Regions from separate parts of the Mesobacillus sp. QJM3NY_10 genome, predicted to be linked through region 2. Evidence: a T-box and tRNA genes for the amino acid it is inferred to sense, from the RefSeq annotation. Region 2 holds a T-box; the other regions hold tRNA genes.
The links. The T-box of region 2 lies ahead of metG (methionine--tRNA ligase). A T-box ahead of a tRNA ligase gene usually reads a tRNA of that ligase, here a tRNA-Met.
Positions count from the first base shown of each region.

Region 1: it encodes a tRNA-Met, which carries the amino acid that the T-box ahead of metG (methionine--tRNA ligase) is inferred to sense. The anticodon was not compared.
Region 3: it encodes a tRNA-Met, which carries the amino acid that the T-box ahead of metG (methionine--tRNA ligase) is inferred to sense. The anticodon was not compared.

Region 1 is NZ_CM149675.1:72,533-80,169, forward strand. Features, by position in the region: gene yabP (sporulation protein YabP) at 82-384, shown strand; gene yabQ (spore cortex biosynthesis protein YabQ) at 381-1,016, shown strand; gene AC0VX7_RS00365 (FtsB family cell division protein) at 1,038-1,436, shown strand; gene AC0VX7_RS00370 (S1 domain-containing RNA-binding protein) at 1,511-1,963, shown strand; tRNA gene AC0VX7_RS00375 (tRNA-Glu) at 2,351-2,422, opposite strand; tRNA gene AC0VX7_RS00380 (tRNA-Met) at 2,572-2,645, opposite strand; gene spoIIE (stage II sporulation protein E) at 2,924-5,398, shown strand; gene AC0VX7_RS00390 (vWA domain-containing protein) at 5,533-6,270, shown strand; gene AC0VX7_RS00395 (protein kinase domain-containing protein) at 6,239-7,267, shown strand; gene tilS (tRNA lysidine(34) synthetase TilS) at 7,442-7,637, shown strand, end outside.
Region 2 is NZ_CM149675.1:3,771,979-3,779,615, forward strand. Features, by position in the region: gene AC0VX7_RS18965 (Dps family protein) at 1-324, opposite strand, end outside; gene ytzI (YtzI protein) at 432-599, shown strand; gene yidD (membrane protein insertion efficiency factor YidD) at 651-905, shown strand; gene AC0VX7_RS18980 (beta-class carbonic anhydrase) at 908-1,471, opposite strand; gene AC0VX7_RS18985 (metal ABC transporter solute-binding protein, Zn/Mn family) at 1,695-2,732, shown strand; gene AC0VX7_RS18990 (DUF1540 domain-containing protein) at 2,859-3,014, shown strand; gene AC0VX7_RS18995 (CPBP family intramembrane glutamic endopeptidase) at 3,135-3,767, opposite strand; gene AC0VX7_RS19000 (alpha/beta fold hydrolase) at 3,774-4,574, opposite strand; gene metG (methionine--tRNA ligase) at 4,675-6,312, opposite strand; T-box leader at 6,417-6,690, opposite strand; gene hmpA (NO-inducible flavohemoprotein) at 6,794-7,637, opposite strand, start outside.
Region 3 is NZ_CM149675.1:248,244-255,880, reverse strand. Features, by position in the region: gene AC0VX7_RS01415 (redox-sensing transcriptional repressor Rex) at 1-126, opposite strand, end outside; gene moaC (cyclic pyranopterin monophosphate synthase MoaC) at 155-649, opposite strand; gene AC0VX7_RS01405 (ABC-F family ATP-binding cassette domain-containing protein) at 828-2,756, shown strand; gene tsaD (tRNA (adenosine(37)-N6)-threonylcarbamoyltransferase complex transferase subunit TsaD) at 3,270-4,301, opposite strand; gene rimI (ribosomal protein S18-alanine N-acetyltransferase) at 4,301-4,750, opposite strand; gene tsaB (tRNA (adenosine(37)-N6)-threonylcarbamoyltransferase complex dimerization subunit type 1 TsaB) at 4,764-5,465, opposite strand; gene tsaE (tRNA (adenosine(37)-N6)-threonylcarbamoyltransferase complex ATPase subunit type 1 TsaE) at 5,466-5,918, opposite strand; tRNA gene AC0VX7_RS01380 (tRNA-Asp) at 6,111-6,186, opposite strand; tRNA gene AC0VX7_RS01375 (tRNA-Met) at 6,210-6,283, opposite strand; rRNA gene rrf (5S ribosomal RNA) at 6,320-6,435, opposite strand; rRNA gene AC0VX7_RS01365 (23S ribosomal RNA) at 6,539-7,637, opposite strand, start outside.

The DNA of each region.
Region 1 (7,637 bases), 1.1 Mb from region 2:
CTTCCTGTGAAGGCTTGTTCTATTCTCCCTTATCCAATCATAAACATGTACAAAAGTGCATTATGATTGTGAGGGGTAATGATGAGCCAATACTATGAAACGAACCAGACAAAAAGTAATTTGCCAGACCACGATTTAGTGATGAGAGGCAGACGGACACTTGAGATTACGGGAGTAAAGCAAGTTGAAAGCTTCGACAATGAAGAGTTTTTACTAGAGACTGTCATGGGATTCCTTGCGATCAAGGGCCAGAACCTCCAAATGAAAAATCTGGATGTCGACAAAGGCATTGTATCGATCAAGGGGAAAATCTTCGACCTGGTCTATCTTGATGACCAGCACGGGGAGAAAGCTAAAGGCTTCTTTAGCAAGTTATTCCGATGACATTGTCGACCCAATTTTTGACGATGCTCGCCATGATTGGGATGGGCAGCTTATTCGGAGCTTCACTTGATACCCATAATCGTTTTCTGAAAAGGTCAAAACGAAAGTCATGGATTGTCTTTATCAATGACATCTTGTTTTGGGTGTTCCAGGGTCTGTCGATATTTTATGTCTTATTTTCAGTGAATATGGGAGAATTGCGTTTTTATATCTTCCTGGCATTGTTATGCGGCTTTGCAGCGTACCAGAGTCTTTTTAAAAATTTGTACCTTAAGTTGCTTGAGCGGGCCATTGCCATCACAATCAACGTGTATGTGTTTATCGTGAAGGCGATCAGGATGCTTGTGATTAGGCCGCTCCAGTTTCTGGCCGCCACCGCCTTATCAATTTTGCTTTTGACGGGAAGAGGCCTATACGCTCTAGCAAAATGGCTTCTTGCCGTTTTACTATGGCTGTTAAACAATTTCATTTGGAAACCAGTTAGGATGATATTCTTACTTTTTTGGAAACTTTTGCCGAAAATAGTTAAAAAAAGCGTCGAGAAGTTATATAATAAATTGGCAGGATTTCTAAATATAGTAAAGAATTATTCTACTAAGCCGATAAAATGGATAAAGAACTTTAAAAAATAAATTATAAGGAGGACTGCGGGGATGGGTGTCATCAGGAAAAAGAACATAGCCAGGATTGAAAATCAATATGTACAGCAGCGTGAAAAAGCAGGTATTGCAGAATCTAGAAAGCGAAAACTGCTTTTCAGGCGCCTCGCAGTCTTTGCTCTCTTCGCATCGGTCATCTCTTATTTGATGATCTCAACGTACATTTCACAGTCTTCAGCCCTCGAAAAGAAGCAGGTAGAAAAGGAACAGCATGAACAAAAATTAGCAAGCCTTCAAAAAAAGCAGGAGATTCTGGATGAGGAAATCGTCAAATTGAACGATGACGAATACATAGCAAAGCTTGCCCGCAAGGAATATTTCCTGTCCGAAAAGAATGAAATCATCTTCAACCTTCCCAAAGAGAAAAAGGACTCCCAAGATTCGCCTTATTGACACTCTTTTTTGATATTCTGTATAATATAATGTAAGTTTGATTTTTTATATCTTTAAGGAGGCAAAACTTTTTTATGTCAATCGAAGTAGGCAGCAAGCTACAGGGAAAGGTAACAGGTATTACAAATTTCGGGGCGTTTGTGGAACTGCCGGGAGGCTCAACTGGACTGGTTCATATCAGTGAGGTTGCAGACAACTATGTAAAAGACATTAATGACCACCTCAAAGTGGGCGACCAGGTTGAAGTAAAGGTTATCAATGTTGAAAAAGACGGTAAAATCGGTTTATCTATCAAGAAGGCTGTTGATAGACCAGAACGACCTGCAAGACCAGAAAGATCTGAATCAAGACCTTACTCACAGCGTCCACGCGGCGGCGGCGGCAGAGGAAACGACAACCGCAATGCCCGTCCGGAAAATTTCGAATCAAAAATGGCGAAATTTTTGAAGGACAGCGAAGACCGCCTGTCCACTCTTAAACGCGCTACCGAATCTAAGCGCGGCGGAAGAGGAGCTAGAAGAGGGTAACTTGCTGCTAAGTGAATATATATAATAGCAGGAATCATGCTATACCAAGACAAGTCTTTTAAAGGGCTTGTCTTTTTGTTTGGCTCTTTTCTCAAACTTTGTTGCTATTGACTACAAAATAGGATTAAATGGCCTATGTTTCTTCACAAAATTAAAGATTATTAGGAGAAAAGAGCTTGCACACTTAATACCGAACTACAAAATAGCTATTTTCACGTTAAAATCGGGTTTAGGATTTTAACAACAATCTTTACAAACAGCCTTTTGTTTTGTTTAGGGGTCCAAAAATGCACAAGAAAGAGAAAAGGGGTAAAAGTAAGGTCCTTGCAATGCCTGGAAATACATAAAAAACCTCGCTCCTTAAAAAGGAACGAGGTTTTTTTGTGATGACCCCTACGGGATTCGAACCCGTGTTACCGCCGTGAAAGGGCGGTGTCTTAACCGCTTGACCAAGGGGCCGTTATATAAAATTGTCTTAATAGGATGTCCAGCTGCGGCTCCTAGCTCCTCGAGTCACTTCGGTCCGTCCGATGAAGTCAAAGAACGACTTCACCTGCCGGCCCTCCAGTGCTTTTCGGAGCTAAGCAGTCGCCTCCGCTTTTCGTTAGTAGCGGCGGAGGGGATCGAACCCCCGACCTTACGGGTATGAACCGTACGCTCTAGCCAGCTGAGCTACACCGCCATATTGATAATGTGTTTTGAGGCACAAGAAATATAATACATAGATATTAAAATAGTGTCAATGGATTTTTAAAAGAAAAGAAGAAAATATTAATAGGTAAATTTTAGTGGAGTTTGGAGTGATAATAAAAATATTCCGTGGTATTTCGAGTAATTGCTTTATTTTCGGGGAAATGCGTCGAACGAAACTTTCATGCTTGTCCTTATTTTTGACAAACTTCTGGATTGCTCCCTTTTATAATAATCAGCAACGATAAAAAAAAACGGGGAGTGTATTTAATGCAAAAGGTAGAAAGGAATATGATGGAACCGATCGGTGAAGTTCATCTCGAGGAATCACGATTCAGGTTTGCAAAAGGCATGTCGAAGCTGCAATCCAAAATTGAAAACCTTTTCCTGAAAAAAGGCTATATCTTTCTGATCATTGGATTCTTGCTTGGCCGTGCCTTGATACTGGCTCAGTTGACCCCTTTTAGCCTTCCATTTTTTGCAGCGGTGTATCTGATCCGGAAAGACCGCGCACCAATTGCGCTGTTTGGGTTGGTTGCTGGAGCTGCAACATTGTCATTTACTGACGCCGTCTTCACGTTTGGTTCTGTATTCTTATTTTTACTGTTATACAAGCTGACGAAAAAATGGATCCAGAATTCTATGAAAGTGCTGCCGTTTTATATATTTTTTACTATTTTAATAGGCAAAATGTTGAAAGTTCTAATTTTGTCTGGAAATATCACTTTGTATGAAGGAATGATGACTGGAGTCGAAGCTGGTCTAGGTCTCGTGTTGACTTTCATCTTCATGCAAAGCATTCCATTGATGACAGCCAGCAAGCGCAAGCAATCATTGAAAACGGAGGAAATTGTCTGTTTGATCATCATGCTTGCTTCAGTAATGACAGGAACAATTGGTTGGACAATCTATGATTTGTCGGTAGAGCATGTAATGTCCCGGTATCTGGTCCTCATATTTTCATTTGTTGCCGGTGCCACAGTGGGTTCCACAGTCGGAGTCGTAACAGGGTTGATTTTCAGTCTCGCGAACGTATCGAGTTTTTACCATATGAGCCTGCTCGCCTTCTCTGGTTTGCTTGGCGGCTTGTTAAAAGAAGGTAGGAAACCAGGGGTGGCACTTGGATTGTTCATCGCCACACTGTTAATTGGTATGTATGGCGAAGGCGGAGGCGCGCTCGGCCAGACGCTGACCGAATCAGCGGCGGCAGTCTTGCTGTTCTTTCTTACTCCTCAATCACTTACGTCAAAAATCGCCAAACATATTCCAGGCACACCGGAGTATTCAGCTGAGCAGCAGCAATATATGAGAAAAATGAGAGATGTGACAGCACAGCGTGTCGTCCAGTTCTCAAATGTTTTTGAAGCGCTGTCGAAAAGCTTTTCTACACTTCAGGTGCAGGATGAAACGATTGAAACTGACCGCGATATGGATTATTTCTTGAGCAATGTCACAGAGAAAACGTGCCAGACATGCTTTAAGAAAGACCATTGCTGGACAAGGAACTTTAATACAACCTATGACTATATGAGTGAGATTATGCAAGAGATGGATCAAAATTCTGGTGCAGTGCCGCAAAAACTTTCCCGCGAATGGGACAAGCATTGCACCAGGTCGAAAAAGGTAATGGAAATCATGCAGCAGCAGCTGACCTATTATCAGGCGAACAAGAAACTCAAGAAACAGGTCCAGGAAAGCAGGCGACTTGTGGCTGATCAATTGCTTGGTGTTTCAGAGGTAATGGGGGATTTCGCTAAGGAAATCCAGCGTGAACGCGAAAATCATTCGAAACAAGAAGAACAAATACTTGAGGCCCTCCAGGAGTTTGGCATCCATATCGAGAATGTGGAAATCTATAGTCTGGAACAAGGGAATGTGGATATTGACATGACGATTCCATATTGCCAGGGGCATGGTGAATGTGAAAAGTTAATCGCACCCATGCTTTCCGATATCCTGAAAGAAAATATCGTTGTCAATTCAGAAGAATGTTCGACATTCCCGAATGGTTTTTGCCATGTGACATTCGGATCTGCTAAAGCCTATGCAGTGTCTACAGGGGTGGCGCATGCTGCCAAGGATGGGGACCTCATTTCTGGAGACAGTTATTCAATCATTGAGCTGAGCGGCGGAAAATACGCGATTGCCATCAGTGATGGAATGGGCAATGGCGAAAGAGCTCATTCCGAAAGCAGAGATACTTTATTACTGCTGCAGCAAATCCTGCAATCTGGTATTGAAGAAAAAGTAGCAATTAAGTCAGTGAATTCGATTTTATCGTTAAGGACAACTGATGAAATTTTCTCGACCCTCGATTTGGTCATGATCGACCTGCAAAATGCGTCTGCCCGATTCTTGAAAATCGGTTCGACGCCAAGCTTTATTAAGCGCGGCGGGAAAGTAATGAAGGTGCAGGCAAGCAATTTGCCGATGGGAATATTGCAGGAATTCGAGGTGGATGTTGTCGGTGAACAGCTGAAGGCAGGCGATCTGCTGGTCATGATGAGCGATGGCGTATTCGAAGGGCCTAAGCATGTCGAAAACTATGATTTATGGATGAAACGGAAAATCAATGAGCTTCAGACAGAAGATCCGCAGGCAATCGCAGACTTGATCATGGAGGATGTTATCCGTTCCCGAGAAGGTTCGATTGAGGATGACATGACTGTGGTTGTCGCAAAAATCGATCACAATATCCCAAAATGGGCTTCTATACCAGTGACCAATTATCAAAAAAGAGCATAACAGTTTAATTTGACCGATATGCTATTCCTTTATGTATATTTCCCCTTAACTTCGTCGAAAATGGTAACAAATTTATCATAGGCTTCTTTCTTTTACTAGATTGTAAAAATTGAGCCTGGAAGTGAGGGGATTGCATGAAAACAGGTACAATCAGGCAAATATTACTCATAACAGATGGCTGCTCAAACCAGGGTGAAGATCCAATTGCGATGGCTGCGCTGGCCAAGGAGCAAGGGATTACAGTCAATGTCATTGGTGTGATGGAACAGGATGTTATAGATGAACAGGGCATGACAGAAATTGAGGGAATCGCTTTATCAGGCGGTGGTGTCAGCCAGATCGTGTATGCGCAGCAATTATCACAAACAGTCCAGATGGTGACAAGGAAAGCGATGACCCAGACTCTTCAGGGAGTAGTGAACAAGGAACTTCAGCAAATCCTTGGCGGTGGCCGAACAGTGGAAGACCTTCCGCCGGAGCAGCGAGGCGAAGTGATGGAGGTTGTGGATGAGCTTGGGGAAACAGTCGAGCTCGATGTGTTGATTCTTGTCGATACAAGTGCAAGTATGAAACACAAGCTGCCCACAGTAAAAGAAGCCCTGCTGGACTTGAGTTTAAGCCTGAATGCCAGAGCCGGAGACAATCGATTCTCAGTATTTGTATTTCCCGGGAAAAGAAATGATGTCGAAAAATTGCTGGATTGGACCCCAAAGCTTGAGTCGCTCACGAGTATTTTTGCCAAGCTGACGACTGGAGGCATTACGCCAACAGGCCCTGCCATTCGCGAAGCACTTTCCCATTTTAATAAAAAACGATCTCTAAGGAGCCTATTGTCCGGTGATGATGAATCCTTCTTTGAAGAATCTGTGTAAGGTCATTCCTGGTACGATCATCGAAGGGAAATGGCATCATAATCGATATACAATCATTAAAGAGCTTGGTTTTGGAGCGAATGGGATTGTTTATCTGGCTAGATACAACAATAAACAAGTAGCATTGAAAATGAGTGACAATGGAATGTCGATCACTTCTGAGGTCAATGTGTTGAAATCTTTTGCCAAGGTCCAGGGATCTGCCCTCGGGCCTTCTTTGCTGGATGTGGATGATTGGGAACGTCCGGGCAAAAAAGTTAGCTTTTATGCGATGGAATTCATTAAAGGGCCAGATTTCCTCGCTTTCCTGCAGCAAAAAGGACCGGACTGGACAGGGGTGATGATACTCCAGTTGCTTGCTGATTTGGAGCTGCTCCATGAAAATGGCTGGGTATTTGGAGATTTGAAGCCGGATAACTTGATTGTGACTGGGCCCCCGGCAAGGATACGATGCATAGATGTCGGCGGTACGACGATGCAAGGCAGGTCGATTAAAGAGTTCACTGAGTTCTTCGACCGGGGCTATTGGGGGCTGGGCAGCAGGAAAGCAGAACCAGGATATGATTTATTCGCTGTCGGTATGATCATGGTCAACACGGCGTATCCAAAAAGGTTTACGAAAAAGTCGGGCGGAATAGGCGAAATCATGGACAAAGTGAAACAAGCCCGAGAATTGAAGAATTATGAAAAGGTAATCTATAACGCGCTTACCGGTAACTATCAATCAGCCATGGAAATGAGGTCTGATCTGTTGCAGGTACATCAGCCAGGTTCAGCATCGAAGAAAAGTACCGTACAGCATAAGACAGTGCCGCAAAAGCAAGCACAACAACATATAAATCCAAGTCCATCCAGGGCAAAATCAAGTTCAGCTGGCCGACAAACGAGGAAGGGATACAATAAGAAAAAGAAAAAATCCTCGGCCCTTGAAACAGTCACCATCATTCTGATTATCTCTTTATTATATTTTTTCTATATTTATAGCCAGATTACCTGATTTTTTGAAACCTTTTACCGCTACATCCGTACATAAGGGATACACCTCTGTTTTTTGAAAAAAGAAGGTTAAAAGTGTTAAGCTGAAAAATAATAAACTTGGTTATTTAGAAGATTAATGGTTTGCCGGCATGGGTATAGTCTTAAACCGGCAATACCAGTAAGGAAGAACAAGATGATTGAAAAAAAGGTAAAAGCCTTCCTCGAAAGGCATGGTTTTCAGCTGAATAACATATCCATTGCAGTTGGGGTTTCTGGAGGTCCGGACTCGCTTGCACTGCTCCACTTTTTATCAGAGCAGCGGAAACGGAATTCCTTGAAGATTGTGGCTGTCCACGTGGACCATATGTTCCGTGGTGATGAGTCTTATC
Region 2 (7,637 bases):
ATCATGCAGTTGTTTGACCATGTCCTCTTCTTTTTCTGAACCTGATGCTTCTTCGATTGAGGATAATTCAAGATATTCTTTAAGCGTTGCAACAGGTTTTCCTTCTAATGCGAGAATTCTTTCTGCGAATTCATCAATGATTGTTGCTGCTTCGTTATAAAGCTCTTCAAATTTCACATGCAATGTAAAGAAGTGACGCCCTTTTACATACCAATGATAATTATGAAGCTTCGTGTAAAGTACCGTCCAGTTTGCAACTTGCTTGTTAACTGCTTGGATTAAATCTGTTTGTGCCATTGTTATTTCATCCTCCCTTTTAGTCATAGTTTATATTCCCCTTCCAGCTATATAAAAAACATGCTGACAGCAACTTTTTACCTATCGCCGAAGAGAACATGCTACAATAATTTTGAAGCAAAGGAGGCCGTTTTATGTATACCGTTTTGATTATCTCAGTCATTATCGTTATCATTGTTTTAATATTAAGCGTAGTCACTACTTCGAAGGCTTATCAGTATAAACATACTGTCGATCCGGTTGACAACAATAACAGCCATGCAGATTCTAAAGAACCAAAATCTCACGGTGAAAATAAATAAAAGGAGCTGCGACTCAGCTCCTTTTTAGAGTTTAAAGAAGGGATGAACACCATGTTAAAAAAAGCATTCATCGGCATCATTCGTTTTTATCAGGTTGTGATTTCGCCATTAAAGCCCCCTACATGCCGTTTTTACCCTACATGCTCCCATTACGGGCTTGAAGCGATTAAAAGATTCGGTCCCTTCAAAGGCGGTTGGCTGACGATTGTACGCATCCTTAAGTGCCAGCCTTTCCATCCAGGAGGCATGGACCCGGTACCTGAAGAGTGGCCATCAAAGAAAAACGCTAAAGCCCATAACCATTAAATTTACTTTTCATAGCCATCGATTACTTGATCAAGCCTTCCCGTTGAAGGATCAATCACTAGTCCATGGACCGGAACATCCTTAGGCATCAAGGGATGGTTTTTAACGATTTCAACACTGTGGGCAACGCTGTCCTTGACATTGTCGAAACCGTGAAGCCATTCCTCTACGTTTATTCCCGAATAATTCAATGTTCCCAACATATCATCTGTAACACCGCGTTTTTTCATCTCATCAATCATGATGTCGGGCTTCATCCCGCTCATTCCGCAGTCATAATGGCCAATGATTGCCACTTCCTCCGCCTGCAGCTGGTAAACAGCTACAAGCAGACTTCTCATGATACTTCCGAATGGGTGCATGATTAGGGCACCGGCATTCTTTACAATTTTCACATCACCATTGCGGATATTTAAAGCTCTTGGCAAAAGTTCAACAAGCCTTGTATCCATGCAAGTTAAAATGACCATCTTTTTATTCGGGAACTTGGTAGTCGTGAATTCTTCATATTTCTTTTCCGCTACAAATTTCTCATTAAAATCAAGGATTTCATCAAGCATTCTCATCGTTTCATTCTCCTTTTAAAAATTCTCTTTCTAATAGAATACCGTAAACTGAACACGAACCAAAATGTTTTACTTGATTTTGCCGCCATCCTTTTGTATGATACAGAAGGTAAATCGTAACCATTACGAATTAATATATATTGCTTATGACAAGAAAACTAATAAAAAATATAATTTATTTTATAAATCGTAATGAGTCCGTTTTGACTAACAGGAGGCACATATGAAAAAAAACGCATTTATTTTATCCTTATTTATGGTCATTGCCGCTTTTCTCAGCGGCTGTGGGCAAGATGGTGCTGATCAAAAAAAGAATGATAATCTGCTTCAAGTCTATACCACTGTGTATCCACTCCAGTTTTTCGCACAGCAAATTGGCGGTGATTATGTAAATGCTGAAACCGTTTATCCACCGGGAGCAGATGAGCATACATTCGAGCCCTCCCAAAAAGATATGATGGCACTGGCAGACGCAGACTTATTTTTCTATATCGGCCTGGGCCTTGAAGGTTTTGTTGATAAAGCCCGCAAGACACTTAAAAATGAAGATGTAAAAATGGTACCAGTTGGTGAGTCTTTACATCTTGATGAGAATGACGAACATCAAGATGAGGCTCACAACGAGGACGGCTCGGCTGAAGAAGGTCATGACGAAGAAGGTCATGACGAAGAAGGTCATGACGAGGGAGAACATGCTGATGAAGAGCATGCAGATGAAGATGGGCATGATCACGGAGATTTCGACCCTCACGTCTGGCTTGATCCGATTTACGCAAACGAGTTGGCACTTGCAATCAAAGAACAATTAGCAGAACAGATGCCTGAGCATAAAGATACTTTCGAACAGAATTACACAGAGCTGACTGCGCAATTGAAGGACCTTGACAAGGAATTCTCAAAGGTTATTGGTTCAGCCAAGCGCAAGGAAATCCTTGTATCACATTCTGCCTTCAGTTATTGGGAAGAGCGTTACGGAATCCAGCAGATCAGTATTTCTGGCCAATCAACGACAAATGAGCCATCTCAAAAAGAGCTTCAAAATTTGATTTCACATACGAAAGAAGAAAAGATTAAATATGTATTGAACGAACAAAACTTTAATTCCAAGCTGGCAAAAATGGTCCAGGAAGAAATCGGAGCAAAATCGCTGACACTCCACAATCTTTCCGTATTGACCGACGATGATATTAAAATTAACGAAACCTATTTCACGTTAATGGAAAAAAATATTGCTACCCTTGGAAAAGCGTTGAATGAATAAATACTTTTGCCTCTCTTTTTGGGAGGCATTTTGTTTAAAATTCTGCTTCCTGAATTTAGCGGGAATTGCCTACGCCAGTATGCTGCATCCTAAGGTTGTATCAAACCAAAAAGGAGTGGTACACCGATGGCAAAAGATGTATTATGTGAAGTGAATAACTGCCAGTACTGGAAAGATGGCAATCTTTGCAGTGCCGATAAAATCTATGTTGTCAGCCATGTCGGCGAGACAGCCGATAACAGCCGTGAAACAGACTGCAAAACATTTGAAGCGTTGAGTTAATGAGAAAGCGCAAGCACCTTGTTCAGCCCCGACAAGCGCTGGAGCTGACCATTCTCGATGTGAAGATTTTTACATTTCTTATCTTATGATTAAGACCGGGTTAATCCCGGTCTTTTATGATTATCTGATGATAAACCAATACACACAGATGATTCCCATGTCACTCAGTACATGTCCGATTATTGCGGCTGTTATCGTCCCTGTTTTCTCTCTGATATACCCCCAAAATAAGCCCGCAATGAAAACAGGCACAGCAGCAATAATGCCGTAAAAGCCTTCGAAAATTGGAATCACCGAGAGCAAATGGTACAGAGTATAAAAAGCTGCTGTCATTAAAATTGCATACTTCGCTGACCCTTCCATTCTCAGCTGCTCATAGATATGCCCTCTCCAATAGACTTCTTCCAGAATCGGATTAGCCACCAGCAGGACTAGCATGAGCCATATCTCACCTCGTCCGGAAAAACCCCACTCCCAAAGCAGCACTCTCAGTTGATCAATATCCAACAGATAAATATTCAGCAAGCTTAACCCTCCATAAATGAACAGGAAAAAAAGCAGCCCGGTCCCGACACCCAACATCACAGCCTTGCTTGTCACTTTGAATCTTTCTCTTTGAATTCCACGGCCAAGCAACGGGACTGCAAGAAGCCAGCTATAAAAAAGTACAAAGGTAGCTATGACGCTCTCCAGCACTTGAAGTCCAATAAAAATCATAAGTGTTGGTCCAACCAACAGAAAATATTTCATCATATCCACCTACCCCAGTCCCGCTTCCTTCTTTTGGTGATCATTGAGTGCCCGTAAAAAAGTGTCGATAATTGCATTGAATTCCTGATAAGACCTGGGCGGCAGCTGATGGGTTCCGTTCTTTATATACACCACTTGTGTCTGCGGAGCTTTTTTCAAAAAAGGAATGCGGTAACGATGCATCGGCTTTTCTAATGAACCGTAAATCAGGAGGATGGGCATATCCAGCTTTTGAAGCTGGCTGCTGGAATCATAATGAAGTCCTGCTTGGCAATACTCATACGAACGTTCGGCATCAGAGCGCTGCGCTAACTCAAATATCTCTTTTTCATCTTCGTAATCACATTTATGAAACTTCGCCTGCCACTTTGCAGCAAGAGACACCTGACCGAATTTGACCATGAATGTCACTAACTTAATAATAAGCTTCGGGATAATAGTATCAATTTTTGAAAAACCGCCAGACAAGATTAACCCTTCTGACCGTTCAGGATACTTCAGTGCAAATTCCTGGGCAACCAATCCGCCATATGAATAACCGCAGAGCACTGCTTTCCTAATACCTAGCCCATCTAGCAATACCTTTAAATCTTCTGCAAGTCCCTCAATACTTAAAGGCTTGTTTCCCCTCGAGCTCCGGCCATGCCCGGGCAGGTCAAAAAAGATCGTCCTGTAGCGATTGGAGAGCGCTTCCTGATGCTTAAAAACATTGTGCCCCATCACAAAAGGATGAATAAACACAACAGGTAATCCGTTACCTTTTATATGATAGTAAAGTGAGAGAGAGTCATCAATTTTGGCATATGGCATAAAAAGTTTCCCCCCTTTATGCTGAGTTTACCCGGATCTTAGATAAGCAAAAAGTTCACAATAATTTTGATTCAGAACACTTCCCGACAAGCAGATTCAATTAAATTCTTTCACACCTCTTCAACTCTTCCAGTTCTTGTGTGATTCTATCAGGGTCAATCCTTTCAAATAATGGGTCAATATTAGTTAATATATGAGGCTTTACTAATAACGGATTCCAACTATGCTCCTTTATTTGCAGCATCCCTTTAACCTTTTCACTTGAAAAGGGAAGGAATGGCACCAGGATATTAGCCAGATTTCCGATGATATATACACAGTCAGCGAGAGTCTGTTTGCATGCTTCAACATCTTCGTGTATCTGCTTCCATGGTTGTTGGTCATCAAAATATTTATTTGAATATCTTACTAGTTCAAACACTTTTTCCATTGCTTTTTTAAAACTGGTGTCTTCAATATTTCTTCCTGTTTCTTTGTATAGAAGATTAACTCTATCTACTATTTCTTTGTTAATCTCTTTTTCTGGAAGAACGCCACCAAATGATTTTTGTATGAATTTCAAAGTCCGATTCACAAAGTTCCCATATGCTCCCAGCAGTTCACTATTGTGACTGTAGATGAACTCCTTCCATGAAAAATCGGCATCCCGGTTTTCCGGTGCATTGATAATCAGGAAATAGCGGATTGAATCTGGGTTGTACCTTTCTATGATATCCGGGATCCAAACTGCCCAATTTCTGCTCGTGGACAGTTTTTTCTTTTCCAATGTGAGATATTCATTAGAGACGATGTGGGTTGGTGGTGCTCCTATGCCAAGTCCTTCAAGGATACCTGGCCAAATAATCGAATGGAATGGGATGTTATCTTTCCCGTGAACGTAATAAGACTTGGCAGCGGGATCCCAAAATGCCGCGTCATCCTGGTTGGCTTGTTCAGCCCAGAGCTTGCTTGCTGAGTAGTAACCCGAAACCGCCTCAATCCAAACATAAATTTTCTTCTCTTCATAACCCTTTACCGGCACGCTTACTCCATTAGGCAGATCCCTTGAAACAGCCCGATCCTGCAAACCTTCATGCAAGTATCTCTTCGTCAATGAAATGGCGTTCTCTCTCCATAGCTGATTCTCTTCGGCTTTCTGTGTATAAATCTCCAGGTCATTTTGAAAAGAGCTTAACGCAAAGTAAAAATGCTCTGTTGTCCTCGTTGTTGGCGGATTGCCACAAATTTTGCACTTTCTCTCCAGTAAATCCAGCGGCTCCAGCACGCTTGAGCAATAATCACATTGATCACCTCGAGCGTTCGCCCCGCATTTCGGACAATTTCCTTCAACATATCGGTCAGGCAAAAATTGCTGGTCCTGTTCACAATACGTTTGTTCAATTTCCTTTTTATAAATTAACCCTTTATCAAGCAGCTTCAGAAAGATATCCTGGACGACTTTATGGTGATGTGCTGTATCCGTTCTTGTGTAGATGTCATAAGAGAACCCAAGTCTCGAAAAACTATTTGTGAACTCGTGGTGGTATCTGTCTGCGATTTCCTTTGGTGACACGCCTTCTTGCTTCGCTCTTATTGTAATCGGCGTTCCATTGCAATCGCTGCCTGATACATACAAAACTGTTTCGCCTTTCATTCGATAATACCTCGCTAAAATATCCCCCGGCAGCAGGCTCGAAATATGCCCTAGATGCAAAGATCCATTAGCATAAGCCCATGCTCCTCCGATTAAAATACTCATTTTAATGACCTCCTTATGGAATCTGAAACTTTTGAACGTGAAATGCACCAAAGTTTGCGAAAAGAGCCTAAAAGAATAAAAAAACCCCGCCCTTAACTGCATTAGTTAAGGACGAGGTCTGGATTCCCACGTGATACCACCTTATTTCGCAAATAGTTCACACTATCTGCCTCATCAAGTACGTAGCAAAAAAGCATGCTATTATACTGTGACATTGATAACGAGTGCCAAATCTCGCCGTATCCTACTAATGCACAAAGCATGTTCAGTACGAAGCTCAGAGACCATTTTTCAAATGCCTGTTTTTGCTTCTTTTCAGCTGCCGAAGCTCTCTGTAAAAAACATGGACAATTTACTTTTTCTCATCATCGCTTTTAAAAAGATATTAATCAGTATTTTATTCAGAATTTTCCAGGAAGTCAATATCATTTTTGATAATAAAGTAAAAAGCCCCCTCCAATAAGAAGGGAGCTTAGCAGTATTAAACTTCAAGGCTTGCCATTGGTCCGAAGAATTCGAAGTGAATTCTGTCTTCTGTGACGCCAAGGTCTTTTAACGCTGCGTTGATTGCTTTCATGAAAGGTACTGGGCCGCAGAAATAGAAGTCAGATTGAGCAATATCCACGTTTTCTTTTAGCCATTCTTTCGTAATATAACCTTCTACATCGAAGCTGCTGTTCTCGCGGTCTTCTTCAGTTGGCTGATCGTAGAATACCACTGAATTCACCTTTGCTTTTGCCGCTGTGGAAGCTACTTCATTTTTAAGTGCATGGACTTTACCGTTTTGGGCTGCATGGATGAAGGTCACTTCTTTTTCCGGCTGAAGGTCTGCTACTGTGTTCAGCATGCTAACCATTGGAGTCAGCCCAACACCACCGCTTATCAATACAACTGGCGTGTCCTTTTCTGTATCCAGGAAGAAGTCGCCTGCTGGTGCGCTGATCTGCAGGACTTCTCCTTCTTCTACACTGCTGTGCAGATAGTTGGATACCTTGCCATCAGGAGTCTCCATGCCAGCTTCCTTTTTAACACTGATCCGGTAGTAGTCTTTACCAGGTGCATCTGACAAACTGTACTGGCGGATATGAGTGAAATCTTCTCCTTCGATTTCAAGCTTGATGCTGATATACTGTCCTGGCTTGAAAATAGCGATTTCTTTTCCATCAACTGGCTTCAGGTAAAAAGAAGTGATGACTTCACTTTCCTCGACTTTGTTCGCAACAATAAATGGACGGAAGCCATCCCAGCCGCCTTTTTGGTTCGCTGCTGCATCATACATTTCTTCTTCAACCGAAATGAATGCGTCCGCAATCACACCGTACGCA
Region 3 (7,637 bases), 1.3 Mb from region 2:
CGCTTCACTTAATTCCGCGGATGACACCCTTTGCTTCCCTGAAGAATGCAAGTTCAATAAGAACCGGTAATACAGTGGCAAACGTTTTGCGGTTGCCTGCGGAATCTTCATAGCATCATTCGTCATTCTCCATCCTCCACCCTGTCCGTTATTTCTATCTCAACTTTTCTTCTCTCTTGAAATCACCGTTTTTACCGCCGGTTTTTTCGACCAGATATGTCTTGCCAATCACCATGCCCTTATCAACGGCCTTGCACATATCATAAACAGTCAGCGCACATGCTGAAGCTGCTGTTAACGCTTCCATTTCCACACCTGTATTCCCTTTTGTTTTTACAGCTGCGGCGATATTTAAAATATAGTCATTACCATTTTGCTCCCAATCGAACGAAAGGTCAATGCCTGTCAAAGGAATTGGGTGGCACATCGGGATGATTTCGGATGTCTTTTTTGCCGCCATGATGCCTGCTACCTGCGCGACAGCCAGTACATCCCCTTTTTTCATCTTATTTTCAGTGATTCTACTATATATATCTTCGTTCACGGTTATGCTTGAATGGGCGACTGCCGTACGGACCGTCTCCGGCTTTTCACTGACATCGACCATCTTCGCTCTTCCCTCTTCATTAAAATGCGTAAATTCTGCCATGTTAAAGCTCCTTTCTACCAAATAATACACTATTTTATAAAACTTGTGTGTGAACTTTGTTTCAGTGTTCACAATACACAGGGAATTTTTTACACCTTACCACCTATAGCAGTTCGCACATATTGCCGTGCCTATATTATTGGGTTACACTATCTCTAAGGCAATAGAGGTGAAAATAATGATTTTATTACAGGTGAATCAGCTATCAAAATATTTTGCTGCTGATCTTATTTTATCGAATATAAAGTTTGAAATACAGACCAATGACCGAGTAGCGCTTGTCGGCCGGAACGGGGCAGGAAAATCGACCCTGCTGAAAATCCTCGCCGGGTACGAATCTCATGACGGCGGCGAGATCATTCGCCCAAAAGGGACGATGATCGGCTATCTCGCGCAAAATACCGGGCTTGAATCCGAGAAAAGCATCTGGGATGAAATGCTAGCCGTTTTTGACCATCTGCACAGCATGGAAAAAGACTTGCGCCGGCTGGAAGAAAAGATGTCGGATCCCGCCATTCTGTCAAATGAGACTGAATACGAAAGAGTCATGAAAGAGTATGACCTTCTTCAGGTGCAGTTCAAGGAAAAAGGCGGCTACCAATATGAAGCCGATATCCGTTCTGTCCTTCACGGCCTGAACTTCCATTCTTTTGATTATTCCACAAAAATATCCACTTTAAGCGGGGGACAGAAAACTAGACTCGCATTGGCGAAGCTATTATTGACTCGCCCGGATATTTTGATTCTCGATGAACCGACGAACCACCTTGACATCGATACGCTATCCTGGCTTGAGCAGTATTTACAGGGTTATGACGGCGCTATCCTGATTGTTTCACACGACCGTTACTTCCTGGATAAGGTCGTGAACCAGGTATACGAAATCTCCCGCCATCAGTTGACGAAGTTCCCTGGCAATTACAGCTCGTATTTAGAGCAGAAAGCCGCGAATTACGAACGTGATCTGAAACTATTTGAGAAGCAGCAGGATGAGATCAACAAGCTGCAGGACTTTATTCAGCGGAATCTGGCGAGGGCATCAACAACTAAGCGTGCCCAGAGCCGTCGGAAGCAGCTTGATAAAATAGACCGGATGGACAGGCCCAAAGGCGATGAAAAATCGGCTTCGTTCAGCTTCCAAATTGAACGCCAGAGCGGAAATGATGTCCTGAAGGTGGATACACTTGCTGTCGGCTACCAGAATGAGGTCGTATCTGAAAATATCACATTCAACCTTTCGCGTGGCGACAGCACAGCACTCGTTGGGCCAAATGGCGTCGGAAAATCGACTTTATTAAAAACAATCGTTGAAAAACTGCCTTCAATAACTGGAAATATTCAATACGGTTCAAATGTTTCGATCGGCTATTATGACCAGGAACAAGCAGAGCTCAGCTCGAATAAAAAGGTTTTGAACGAACTTTGGGATGAATACCCCCTTAAATCAGAAAAAGACATTCGTACCGTGCTGGGGAATTTTCTTTTTTCAGGTGACGATGTCCTAAAAATCGTTTCCACCCTAAGCGGCGGCGAAAAAGCTCGTCTGGCACTGGCCAAGCTTATGCTGCAAAACTCGAACTTCTTAATTTTGGACGAGCCGACAAACCATCTCGACCTGGATAGCAAGGAAGTGCTCGAGAATGCCCTGATTGATTACCCAGGCACCATCCTGTTCGTCTCACATGACCGTTATTTTATCAACAGGATTGCCACAAAGGTCCTCGAGCTAGACCGTGGTGGCTCAACTGAATACCTTGGTGATTACGATTATTACGTCGAGAAAAAGCTTGAGCAGGAAGAGCTGAGGGCACTGGCCGAGCAGGCCGCCAAAGCTTCAGGAAGTGCTGTGGACAACTCAAAGCAGGACAAGACCTCCTACCAGCAGGACAAAGAAGCGAAAAAACTCGAACGCCAGCGCAAACGCCGCATGGAAGAAGTTGAAACGAAGATTGAACAGCTGGAATTAGAAGTAGCTGAATACGAAGAACTGCTTTGTGATCCCGAAGTCTTCCAGGATCATGAAAAAGCAGGAGAAATCAATAGTAAAATCGAAGCCGCCAAAGAGAAACTCGACGAACTGATGGAAGAGTGGACAGAACTGGCTTAGTGAGTGAAAACCGGGCATGAAGTTGCCCGGTTTTTTATTTTGTACATAAACTCTTTAATAGAGCCCATGCTAAATTTCACAAAACTAATTGGAAAAAAACGATTGGAATTTCCAATTCGCTATAAAAATGTGATTTTCGCTATATAATTTTTGTTTTCGCTATAAAACTTGGATTTTCGCTATATAATTAAGTTTTTCGCTATAAAACTTGGATTTTCGCTTTAAAAAGTGATCTGCCCCAGATAGTGTTGTCTCATAATCAATTTTCCCCTTGTAAAAGGGGCGCTTTTTAGAAAAAACTCTTTTAAAGTATGCAAAAATCCACAAAAAAAGTCCCGAGTTGAAAACCGGGACTTTTTGTTCACATAGTTATTCACATAGTAAAGACTGATTTATGGCTTATCCAGAGACTTTTCCACATTATCCACAAAATCAGCTCGTTTTATCCACATTGTACACAGTTTTGTTCTTAAAACATCAACATATCCACAGAAGAGTCTGACAACAAATTTTTTACGTACGACTTTCGTTGTGGATAGTTATCTCCAGACCAGGATTTCCATTCAAGGTTAAATCGGCCCGTTGGCCTTTTTCATAAAAAACACTCCCTGCCGCGGCAATCATGGCAGCATTGTCTGTGCATAAAGACAACGGAGGAATGACAATTTCCACATCTGAATCTGCAAACTCTGTGGATAATTTCTCCCTCAACCCTTTATTCGCCGCAACTCCTCCAGCAAGCAGTACTTGTTTTACTCCGTATTCTTTCACAGCTCTTTGAGTTTTTGTGACAAGTACATCAATAACACTCTCCTGGAAGCTAGCTGCAAGCTCTTCAGGTACGATTTCCTCTCCACGCTGCTGTGCGTTATGCACAACGTTGATCACAGCCGACTTCAACCCACTGAAGCTGAAATCATAGGAGCCTTCCTCAAGCCATGCACGTGGCAGGTCGATTGTTGCCTTTCCTTCATGAGCCAGCCTGTCGATATGCGGACCGCCCGGATATGGAAGGTGCAACGTCCTTGCTACCTTGTCATAGGCTTCGCCTGCTGCGTCATCCCGTGTCTCACCAATCACCTCGAAATGACCGTGTTCCTTCATATAGACGAGCTCAGTATGCCCGCCGGACACGACAAGTGAAAGCAGCGGGAAGTTCATCTCCGTTACAAGTCGGTTCGCATAGATATGGCCGGCAATATGATGGACACCAATGAGTGGAATACCATTCGCAAACGCCAATGCTTTGGCTGCGTTAACGCCAATCAATAACGCCCCAACCAAGCCTGGTCCTTCTGTAACTGCAATAGCATCCAGGTCCTTAACATCCACATTTGCCTGGGCCAATGCTTCCTCTAACACAAGCGTGATCTGTTCAACATGGTGCCTTGATGCAATCTCCGGAACTACCCCTCCGAAACGCTTATGGCTCTCAATCTGAGAGGCGACTACATTCGCAAGGATTTCCCGTCCATTTTTCACAATCGCTATAGCCGTCTCATCACAGCTCGTCTCTATTCCCATTATTAATTGATCTTTTGTCATTATAAATTCACCCACATTACTAAAGCGTCTTCCATATTGTCTGTATAATATTGTTTTCTAATAGCTCCTTCTTCGAAACCAAACTTGCGATAAAGGTTTTGGGCCCTTTCATTGCTCACCCTGACTTCGAGCGTCACCCTTAATGCGCCCAGTTCACGAGCCAGTTCCATTACCTTGCCCATAAGCGCCTCACCCAGCTTCATTCCCCTGTATTCCGGAAGCAAAGCAATATTTGTGATATGTGCTTCATCAATGATGATCCACACTCCACAGTAACCAACTACCTTTTGATCCACTTCCACAATCAGATACTGAGCAAACTGATTCTTCGTCAATTCATTGAAAAAAGCTTCCCTGCTCCATGGAATGGTAAAGGAATTAACCTCAACCTCCATCACTTGATCCAAATCATCAACCGTCATATTCCGGAACGTTATCGTTTTATTCATCTTCTCTTCCCACTTATTTTTTAGTCTCTTGCGCTTTTAGCCAATTGGCCTCTGCCTCTGCCAGGCGGATATAGTTAGGAACGAATGTATGAAGGTTAACAGCCTCTTTATCCATCCCTAATAATGCAAGCTCAGCAGGTCTAGGATTCTGTTCAGTGACAGCTGCAAAAACTGCTTTGTCTCCAAGCTCTTCCTTAATGACATCTTCATGGAGTTTCAAATCATTGCTCGTGAAAAGAATTCTGCTGTCCAGTTCATTCAATGTTTTTACCCAATCAGCTGACATAACAAGCTGATCATCTTTTACTATCTGCAACTTTTGATTCTCGAACTTATACAATCCTGTATAAATCTGCCCTCTCCTCGCATCAAAAAAAGGAGAAACATATCCGTCAAAATAGCGGCCAGACGATGCTGCCGCAACCTCAAGGCTTGATACGCCTGATAACGGGATTTTCAATGTCCAGGCCATTGTTTTCGCGATCGTCACTCCGATCCGGACACCAGTGTATGATCCAGGCCCTTCAGCCACGACAATCTTCGATAGATCACCTGGTTTTATATTGCACTCTTCCATCAATGTCTGGATCGCCGGCATGACGCGTACCGAATGATTCTTTTTTATATTGGAAATATACTCGCCCAAAACTGTCTCACCATCAAGAAGACCAATACCTAAAACATAATTGGACGTATCAATCGATAATACCTTCATTTAAAAAATCTCCTTACACAATTCTTCATACCGATTGCCCTTCGGCTCAGCAACGATTCTTCTAGCTCCATTTTCATCAAGATATAATTGAAGGAGCAATAGCTCTTCAGGCAGCTGGGCTTCAATCAGATGAGCCCATTCAACAACCGTCACACCATTACCTTCAAAGTATTCTTCAAAACCAAGATCTTCAAACGCATCTTCAACACGATATACATCCATATGATATAACGGCAGACGTCCCTGGTACTCCTTGATAATTGTAAAAGTAGGACTGTTCACATTCCTGGTGATTCCCAATCCTTCTGCAAGGCCTTTTGTAAAAGTCGTCTTTCCTGCACCTAAATCCCCTTCAAGGGCAATCACATCTCCCGCTTGAAGAAGACCTGCCAGCCTTTTCGCAAAATCCTTTGTCTCTTCCGGCTGCTTTGATATGAATTGATAACTCGCCATATATATCACCTAACTAACAGTCGATTTTATAATACAAAAAACCTTAGGATGTCTCCTAAGGATGAGGATACTATATGTAGTTTACACGATTTAAGGAGGACGGGCAAAAAAACCAGCCATTTTTCGTCGTTTTTAGGCAATAAAAAAAAACGAAACCATGTTTCGTCCTGACAATCTATCAATTTATGAAAATGGCGGTCCCGACCGGGATCGAACCGGCGATCTCCTGCGTGACAGGCAGGCATGTTAACCGCTACACCACGGGACCAATATGTATAAAAAGATGGATTATTGCGGGGGCAGGATTTGAACCTGCGACCTTCGGGTTATGAGCCCGACGAGCTACCGAACTGCTCCACCCCGCGTCGATAATATAAGAATCCATTTAAATTTTTAAAACAGCCCGGCGGCGTCCTACTCTCACAGGGGGAAACCCCCAACTACCATCGGCGCTGAGAAGCTTAACTTCCGTGTTCGGTATGGGAACGGGTGTGACCTTCTCGCCATCGCCACCAGACTATTTAATTAAGGAAAGGACAGTTATTTTGCTTCGCAAAAAACTTTATTCCCTCAAAACTAGATAATGTGTAAGAAGAATAAGAAGCAACGAGTAATCTATTTTGGTTAAGTCCTCGAACGATTAGTATCAGTCAGCTCCACACGTCACCGCGCTTCCACCTCTGACCTATCAACCTGATCATCTTTCAGGGTTCTTACTAGCTTGCGCTATGGGAAATCTCATCTTGAGGGGGGCTTCATGCTTAGATGCTTTCAGCACTTATCCCGTCCGCACATAGCTACCCAGCGATGCCTTTGGCAAGACAACTGGTACACCAGCGGTGCGTCCATCCCGGTCCTCTCGTACTAAGGACAGCTCCTCTCAAATTTCCTGCGCCCACGACGGATAGGGACCGAACTGTCTCACGACGTTCTGAACCCAGCTCGCGTACCGCTTTAATGGGCGAACAGCCCAACCCTTGGGACCGACTACAGCCCCAGGATGCGATGAGCCGACATCGAGGTGCCAAACCTCCCCGTCGATGTGGACTCTTGGGGGAGATAAGCCTGTTATCCCCGGGGTAGCTTTTATCCGTTGAGCGATGGCCCTTCCATGCGGAACCACCGGATCACTAAGCCCGACTTTCGTCCCTGCTCGACTTGTAGGTCTCGCAGTCAAGCTCCCTTGTGCCTTTACACTCTGCGAATGATTTCCAACCATTCTGAGGGAACCTTTGGGCGCCTCCGTTACTCTTTAGGAGGCGACCGCCCCAGTCAAACTGCCCACCTGACACTGTCTCCCGCCCCGATCAGGGGCGTGGGTTAGAATTTCAATACAGCCAGGGTAGTATCCCACCAGCGCCTCCACCGAAGCTGGCGCTCCGGTTTCTCAGGCTCCTACCTATCCTGTACAAGCTGTACCAAAATTCAATATCAGGCTACAGTAAAGCTCCACGGGGTCTTTCCGTCCTGTCGCGGGTAACCTGCATCTTCACAGGTACTATAATTTCACCGAGTCTCTCGTTGAGACAGTGCCCAGATCGTTACGCCTTTCGTGCGGGTCGGAACTTACCCGACAAGGAATTTCGCTACCTTAGGACCGTTATAGTTACGGCCGCCGTTTACTGGGGCTTCGATTCAGAGCTTCGCGTGAGCTAACCCCTCCTCTTAACCTTCCAGCACCGGGCAGGCGTCAGCCCCTATACTTCGCCTTGCGGCTTC